Linked DNA regions of Desulfobacula toluolica Tol2. The protein of the gene in region 1 binds, or shares a complex with, the protein of each later gene. Links are inferred from orthologs where the notes say so. Each region holds a gene or a part of one and is shown in the gene's direction. Other genes may lie near its edges.

Region 1 (4,787 bases):
ATACCGGCCGCAGGGACAAACTTGCCCCTGTTCTGGATACCGACCGCTTCCCCGGCATTGATGATATGAAGACAATCTCAAATCTTTTCCTGGAAGAAAGCGCGCTTGCCGGAGGCATTGAGCTAAAACCAATGAATTTTGTCTCGGATACGGGTGAAAAGGTACGGGGAGATGTACTGATCCTTGGGGGATTCACTTCTGCCTACAGGCTTGGGGACAAGACAGGATTTTTAAATTATTCCCCTGAAGGCAACCAATTGTATGCCCTGTCCGCCCTTCCCTCCCGGCATGTCCGAAAAACCTTGGACCGATACATGAGCGGTGAATCCGATTCAGTCTTTATCGATATTTCCAGGGGCGGAGCCCTTCGCCAGATCACCCACAAACAAAGCCTCAAGGATCAGATTCAAAAAGGAGGATTACTGGTCTGGCCCATTCTCGCTTTGGGTATGTTTGCCGTATTCATCGGTATTGAAAGAACATTTTTCCTGGGAAGGGTCCATGCCAATACAGACAAAGTCATGGGAAAGGTAAACCAATTGGCGGCCAAAGGGCTCTGGGAAGACTGCAACGCCATGGTAGGAGAGAAGAAAATCCCTGTTTATAATGTATTGCGGTCCGGCCTGGGTGCCAGATCTGAAAATCGGGAAACCCTGGAAAGTATCCTCCAGGAGTCTATTTTAAAGGAACTGCCCAGACTGGAACGATTCCTTCCCATGCTCAATATCATGGGGTCCATCGCCCCTCTCATAGGACTTTTAGGAACTGTTACAGGAATGATCTCCACCTTTCATGTCATCACCCTGTACGGCACCGGAGACCCGAGAATGATGTCCGGCGGCATCTCAACCGCCCTTGTGACAACCATGATGGGACTGGGCGTGGCCATCCCCATCATGCTGTTGTACACCTTTTTGTGCAGACGGGTGGAGCATGTGATAGGGGATATGGAAGAAAAGGCCGTCGCCCTGACCAATATTATTTACAGGGAGATCAAATAGAAACCAATGGATATGGCAAATGAAATCTACCTTTATCTGAGGCAGGGGGGACTGATTATGGTTCCCCTTATCCTGTGTTCCTGCATCATGTGGACATTGATCCTGGACCGGGCAATCTTTTTTTTCAGGCTTGAAAAAAAAGATATAGAGCTGCACCAGATGTTCCGTATACTTGAACAGGATCAGAGGCCTGACAAACATCCGGGAATCCGTGCCTACCTTATCAATCAGATCATGAGCCGCAGAACCCATGACCGTGTGGCAGACAAACGGATCATTGACGAATGTGCCATGCCGCTTTTTTCCCGGCTGGAACGTTTCCTGGCAACCATTGCAGTACTGGCGGCAGTATCCCCCCTGTTCGGACTGCTGGGCACAGTCACCGGCATGATCACTACCTTTGACGTTATCACGCTGTTTGGCACAGGAAATGCCAGGGCTATGGCCGGCGGAATTTCAGAAGCCCTGGTCACCACCCAAAGCGGGCTTTTGGTGTCCATACCAGGGCTTTTCATGAGTGTTTTTTTATACAGGCAGTCGTCCCGGGCCAGGACCCGTTTAGAAGAGGCGGTTATGATTTTAAAAAGGAGTTTAAAATGATAAATGTCAGAAGTTCTGTCAGGATGCGAAGCAAAGAAGTGGGCATCAATATGTCCCCGCTGATTGATCTTGTTTTTCTGTTACTGATCTTTTTTATGGTGACCACAAGCTTTGTCAGGGAGACTGGAATTGATGTCCAGAGACCGTCGGCATCATCAGCCGCTCTTACTGAAAACGGAAATATCCTGGTAGCAGTCTCCAATGAAGGAACCATTCACTTTGACGGCAAAAAAATTGATATCAGGAGCTTAAGATCCCACATCACCCGGGCCATTTCAGAGAACCCCGAAGGATCAGTAGTCATTGTAGCCGACAAAATCAGCTATACCGGTATTGTAATCAGGGTAATGGACCAGTGCCGGTTGGCCGGGGCCAGGCGGGTGAGTATTGCCGCATCTAAAAAAAGCGGTGAAAACCGATGAAAAACCTTGTATTCAAATCTTATCTTGTACAGGGTTTTCTGGGGGCACTTATCATAAATATGCTGTTGTTCTGTTCTTTACCCGGCCTGATCATCATGGAAACTGAAAAGGATGATCTTGAAAGCCTGAATGTGGTGAATTTCACACGAATCAAACCTGCCCCCCCGCAGACCAAGACCAAAGAGCCCCCCCCGGAAAAAGAACCGGAAAAAGAACCGGAAAAAGAACCGGAAAAAATTTATACGGCCACCCGTCAAAAGCCCCAAAAGGTTGCTAAAAGAGAGCTGAAACTGAATATACCTGCCATGGATCTTAATATTGATCAAAGAATATCAGGCGGGGTACCTGTGTTTTCCCCGGCACAGGAGCCCGTGGTGCAGGATTTGGATGCCAGATCCATGCCGGACTTTGATGCTGTAATGGATCAAGACGCAGTAGATACCATTCCCATGCCTACATTTAAGAATCACCCCAGGTATCCATATCGTGCCAAACGCATGGGAATTGAAGGTGAGGTCAAGGTAAAATTCCTGGTGGACAAGGAGGGACGAGTGTCTGATATTACGATTATCCAGGCCAGTGTTCCGGGTATTTTCAATGACAGCGTTATCAATGCAATCTCCTCATGGAAATATTCACCTGGTGAGCTGATGGGAAGGAAAGTCGCCACCATGGTCACCACTACCATTATTTTTAAAATGGAGGCCCAATAATGAAAAAGAAAAGACCCCGGACACAATATGTGACAGCCTTGTGGTTGTTTCTTGTTTTTGTATTATTACCGGCAAGCACAGGTGCCGCAGATGCTCAATGCCCGGATGAAAAGACCTTGAGCCGCAACGCCCGCATTGCACTGGTAGCTGCTCAAAAACAGATAAATGAAAACAACCCCTCAAATGCAAGACAGACTCTTCTCAAATTCAACCAGGAGTATCCCGATGAAAACCATCCCTATGTAGCCTATACTCTTGCCAATCTCCTGGTTGAAAAAGATCTGCTTTCTCAGGCCCTTGCCCAGTATCAAAAAACCATTGACATGTGCGAAGGTTATGCCCCGGCCTGGCAGAATATGGGTAAAATATGCTTTGACCTTAAAAAATTTAACCAGGCAGCCCTTGCCATGGAAAAAACCTATGAACTTACGGGACGGAAAAATCATTTACTGCTGTTCCATGCTGCTGTAGCCCATATCTCTGACAAAAAATCTGAAAAAGCCCTGAACCATCTGCAGTTTCTCACATCCGGCAAAGCAGGGCCACCTGAAGCCGGCTGGGTCAAACTCATGGCCCAGCTCTCCATTGAACAACAACAGACAAAAAAAGCCATTGCCATTGTTGAAAACCTGCTGGATAAAAAAAATCCTGATGCATGTCTTTTCAGGGTTGCAGCGAACCTGTATCTGCACATGAATAAATACCGTAAAGCAGCAGAAGCCTTATCAGTCTATGGTATGCTTTGCCCCCTGGCCATTGCCGAACAAACCCTTCTGGCTGACCTTTATAACAACCTGGGGATTCCGTTTAAAGCTGCACTGCACTATGAAAAAGTCATTGAAAAAAAGTCTGAAAAAAAAACATATGAACGGCTGGCATCTGCCTGGCTTGAGGCCTGCAAGCCTGAAAAAGCCATGAGGGCTGCTGAACAAGGCCTGAAAATCCATCCGAAATCCCAGGCCCTTTGGAAAATCAAAGCCTGGATTCATTATGACAACAAAGAATTTCACAAGGCATCGCAAGCATTTTTACAGGCATGCGTACTGAAAAAATCCGATTCAAAATCATTGTTCATGCACGGGCTTTGTGCCTGCAAAGCCGGCCGACATGAGATTGCAAAAAAAGCCTTAGAAAAGGCATCTTGCCATTCCCGTTATAAAAAACAAGCCTTGGCATTGATCCGGCAAATGGAACAGGGAGCCGGCAAATCATGAGCGCATCAGTATTTTATAAATCAGACTATACCCCCCCGGATGAAGGCTCCCAAAATCCCTATGGCAGGTTTGTCTATGACGTCACAGGCATGGCAAATCCGGAACAGATATTTAAAGTCATTCCTGTCAAACCCGGCCTTTGTTTATCCTTTTGCACAAATTCAACCAAAATCTATCCACACATTGAATTTGAAGTCAAAAATGCACCTGTGGATTTTTCCTTTTTTCTTTCAGGTTCCTGTGTCCACAGAATTAAAGGCCTGAACCCAAAAAAAACCATTGAATTAGTCCATAAACCGGGCATGAATATGGTCTCCTGTCTTCCTAATATTGAAGGGAAGATGAATCTTGACCCAGACCAGTCCCTGGCATGCGTATGCCTTAAAATTGATCCAGATCTTTTATTTTCCTACCTGGAAGAAAACCTGGACCAGGCATCCCAAAAAGTCCGGGACTTGTTTGATAGTAAAAAAAAGACTTACTTTACCTGCCCCATGAGCCGGGACATGATAACAACCGCCCTGCAGATTGTTCATCCGCCGGCCTATACCGGAAGTGCCAGTACCCTGTTTTATGAAAGCCGGGCATTGGAACTTCTGGCCATGCAGCTTAAACTCTTAGGGGGTCAACATTTGATTTCAAAACCGTTTCACATGACCGGCTCCGATCTTGAAAGCATTCATTCGGCACGACATATTCTGCTTGAGGATATCCAGAACCCGCCTACCATTGCAACTCTTTCAAGGATTTGCGGTATTAATGAATTCAAGCTGAAAAAAGGGTTTAAACAAACCTTTAACACCACCATATTTGCTTATCTTAAAAAACATAGAATGG
Region 2 (3,803 bases), 2.3 Mb from region 1 along the record:
GCCTTTGGTTACAATGCCTTGACAAATGTTTATGAAGATCTGATTGAAGCTGGTGTTATTGATCCTAAAAAAGTGGTTCGTTTTGCACTTCAGAATGCAGCCAGTGTTGCCTCTGTCATGCTGACCACGGAAGCCATGATCGCTGAAAAACCGGAAAAAAATGACGGCGGCGGAATGCCTGCTGGAATGCCCGGCGGCGGAATGGGCGGAATGGGCGGAATGGGCGGAATGATGTAATGTTTCGTTAAACAATACCATTCGTAATATTTGAATAAAGCCCTTGCTCATTTGATGTGCAGGGGCTTTGTTTTTTTTAACTATGCTATAAAAAAGGCAGTTCGTTTGGGTTTGAGGTGTTTTTGATTATAATTAAGAACTTGACATGAAATGCCGGCTCATATACTTAGTTTTATTAAAATTTATTTATTATCTTGCCACTGATTTGTTATGTTATCTCTATTGGGAAGGTAAATTTGTAAGAGAGGTTGTATGACCACGGAAACCGTTGGATTGTTTTACATGCTGAGCAATGCAGGCCCGGTTGTTAAATTTATCATGCTGCTGCTGCTGTTCTTTTCAATAACCTCATGGGCAATCATATTTATCAAATTCAGGTATGTAAGGAGTGCTTTTAAAGAATCTGCTGATTTTACAGATGTTTTCTGGCAGTGCCGAAATCTTTCAGATGCATTTTCAAAAGCCAAGGCATTGAGATCAAGTCCGGTCGCAAGAATTTTTATCACTGCATATATGGAGATGGCAAGATCTGACAGCAAAGATAATGAAAAAACACAGGTAAAGCGAACAGATAACTCCTATTTCCAAGCTGTCGGCAGCATAAAACGATCGTTAAACCGATCCATTGGCGTAGAAGTCAGACGTCTGGTTCAATTGGTACCGTTTTTGGCAACAGCTGGTAATACCGCCCCTTTTATCGGTCTTTTCGGTACGGTATGGGGGATCATGGATACCTTCCATGGCATTGGGTTAAGCGGGTCTGCAAGCCTTGCCGTAGTTGCTCCGGGCATATCGGAAGCATTGATCGCAACGGCAGCAGGTCTTGCCGTAGCAATACCTTCCGTTATTGCCTATAATTATTTTACGGACAGGATAAGGGTCTTGGATTCTGAGTTGCAGAGTTTTTCTTCAGATCTTTTAAATATAATGGAACGAGATATTCAAAAGCAAATGGAGGCATAATGCAGTCAGGCTCAGGTAATGATCAGTTCATGTCCGAGATCAATGTCACTCCTTTTGTGGATGTCATGCTTGTTTTGCTGATTATTTTCATGGTGACGGCTCCCATGATGGTCCAGGGGGTTGATGTGGATTTGCCCAAGGCAACCTCAAAACCATTAAACGGTAATGAAGAACGTTTGATTATTTCCATTGATGATGATTTAAAAGTGTTTATTAATGAACAGGTTGTCAGTGTTGAATTTTTGACCCGGAAGCTGGGGGCCATATTGGAAAATTTTGATAAAAAAAATGTTTATCTCAGGGCGGATAAAAAAGTGCCGTATGGAGTAGTTATCAATGTGATTTCAAAAATAAAACAAGCCGGTATTGACAGTCTCGGGATGATAACCCTTCCTGAAGATGAAAATGCATCCTGATTGACCAGTATGAGTCTCCCTATAAAAGTTAAAATCAGAAAAGACTCATTTCTTACTCCTGATCACGGCAGGAAAACAGGAATAGTTTTTTTTTCTATTTCAGTAGTTTTACACGGTTTGTTTTTTTGCGGTATGATTTTTTGTCAGGATATCAAATTATCCAAACCCCTGCCATCGGTTATTCAGATTGATCTGGTCTCTTTTTCACCGGAACCTGCTTTTGAAGAACCTGCTAAAAGTCAAGATTATTCAACAAAAAAAGGGGAAGCAATAAATAATGCTCCCATTATACAAAAAGCTCCTGTTATAAAAAAAAACCGGACAATTCCAAATTTTAAACCGGACATAAGTTTAAAAGCGAAACCAAAAAATTTGAAAGATTTGATCGCCCTGCAAGAGAAAAAAAGAAAAGAATCAGACAATAAAAAAGAGAACAAGCCGGTTGAAAAGAAGCCGGTTGAAAAGAAGCCGGTTGAAAAGAAGCCGGTTGAAAAGAAAAAGGCCAAAAAAGAAATTGATCCTGAAAAGGTATTGGAATCAGCAAGGAAACAATTGGAAAAAAAAGTTGAGGATCAGTCCCAGGCTAAGCTTGAACAAGCCCTGAGCCGTATTCAGAAAAAGGTGCAGGAGCAGGGCAAGGCAAATGAGGATCAAGGGAAGGGGGCATATGCCGGGTATGGAAAGAAGGGATATGAACCCATAGAGCTATATAAAATGGTTTTAGGTTCAAGAATAGAGCAGAACTGGGTGTTTAATGAGACCCTTGCCAGGATGAACCAGGGTCTTGAAGTCAGAATCCTGATCAAAGTATTAAAAAGCGGTGAAATACGGGATATTATTTATGAAACCAGGTCAGGAAATCGTTATCTTGATGAATCTGCAAAAAAAGCAATTAAAAAAGCAAATCCACTGCCGCAGTTGCCGGGTGGAAGGCATTCTTATGATGTTATTGTTATTTTCACACCAAGAGGGCTGAAATAAAAATGGGTTTAATTATCAGGAATAAACGGTATCTTATCTATGAGATGGTTAATAAAACTATGGTATACAGATGTTGTTTTGTGTTTATTGTTTTTTTTTTATTTCAATATGGCACTGTATATGCTCAAGAATATGATTATATCAATATCAGTAACCCATTTTTAAAGAAAACACCTGTTGCTGTAACGGGATTTAAGGCGTTTAACGGTCATGAAGTTGAGGTAACGGATGGAGAAAAAGCAAGGCGTATTTTAACACAGGCACTTGATTTTACAGGCTACCTTAAAACGATGAACCCTGTTGCATTTTTATCAAATCCGGCTGAATCCGGCATTCAGCTGGGCCAGATTAATTTTCGTGACTGGACAGGCATTGGTGCTGAACTGCTTGTTACCGGGGGGATTATTGAAACCAATGGCAAAGTAAAACTTAAATTAAGACTTTTTGATACATTTAATACAAAACTTCTGGTAGGCAAGGTATATAGCGGTTCTCGTTCCCAAATCAGGAAGATGATTCATTTGTTTTGCAGTGAAATATCCTACTCTCTTACCGGTAAATGGGGGGTGTTCAATAGTAAAATTGCATTTGTTTCAACAGTAAACGGTAAAAAAGAAATATTCACCTGTGATTTTGACGGGCAAAACGTCAAGCAGATGACCTTCCACAAAAGTATTTGTCTTTCTCCTTCCTGGTCTTTTGATGGAAAATGGCTGGCCTATGTTTCCTATGCAAAGGGAAAGCCGGATATATTTATTAAAAATTTCAATGAAAACAAAGGTGCAATTGTCAATTACAAGGGAATGAATATTTCTCCGGACTGGATGCCGGGACAGCTTAAACTTTCGGCAGCTTTAAGTTTTTCCGGGGATCAGGAAATTTATTTGTTGACCCTGACCGGAGAAATTATTAAAAGAATAACAAAAAGCTGGGGAATTGATGTGTCGCCCAAGTTTTCACCGGATGGCCAAAAAATAGTTTTTACTTCAAAACGGGCCGGAACTCCCCAGATATATATAAAGGATATTGAATCAGGAGAAGTGCGGCGCCTGACGTTCAAAGGTCTTAATAATACATCGCCGGCTTGGTCTCCCGATGGCAAGAAAATTGCTTATGTCAACATTAAAGATAACCATATTAATATTTTTATACTGGATATTGATACGGGAATGCCGGTTCAATTGACCATGAATACGGGGGATAATG

Evidence for each region. Proteins that work in one complex are often made in the same cells at the same time.
Region 2: the proteins of TOL2_RS17550 (region 1) and tolR are in contact, whole or in part, in a cryo-EM structure (PDB 9DDO), measured with the Escherichia coli proteins. The link is inferred for Desulfobacula toluolica Tol2 from one-to-one orthologs.

What each region holds. Positions count from the first base shown.
Region 1 is NC_018645.1:3,853,927-3,858,713, forward strand. Bases 885-3,877 are described here. They hold TOL2_RS17550 (energy transducer TonB), read left to right. Parts: upstream 885-2,019; coding sequence 2,020-2,736; downstream 2,737-3,877. Other genes in these bases: TOL2_RS17535 (MotA/TolQ/ExbB proton channel family protein), read left to right, coding at 885-1,001; TOL2_RS17540 (MotA/TolQ/ExbB proton channel family protein), read left to right, coding at 1,008-1,601; TOL2_RS17545 (ExbD/TolR family protein), read left to right, coding at 1,598-2,023; TOL2_RS17555 (tetratricopeptide repeat protein), read left to right, coding at 2,736-3,877. In the rest of the region: more of TOL2_RS17535, read left to right, coding at 1-884; more of TOL2_RS17555, read left to right, coding at 3,878-3,950; TOL2_RS23825 (helix-turn-helix domain-containing protein), read left to right, coding at 3,947-4,787. UniProt on the Escherichia coli protein: Interacts with outer membrane receptor proteins that carry out high-affinity binding and energy dependent uptake into the periplasmic space of specific substrates such as cobalamin, and various iron compounds (such as iron dicitrate, enterochelin, aerobactin, etc.).
Region 2 is NC_018645.1:1,589,635-1,593,437, forward strand. What follows is about bases 1-2,907. They hold tolR (protein TolR), read left to right. Parts: upstream 1-1,199; coding sequence 1,200-1,616; downstream 1,617-2,907. Other genes in these bases: groL (chaperonin GroEL), read left to right, coding at 1-237; tolQ (protein TolQ), read left to right, coding at 490-1,200; TOL2_RS07290 (cell envelope integrity protein TolA), read left to right, coding at 1,626-2,597; tolB (Tol-Pal system beta propeller repeat protein TolB), read left to right, coding at 2,600-2,907. Outside these bases: more of tolB, read left to right, coding at 2,908-3,803. UniProt on the Escherichia coli protein: Involved in the TonB-dependent energy-dependent transport of various receptor-bound substrates.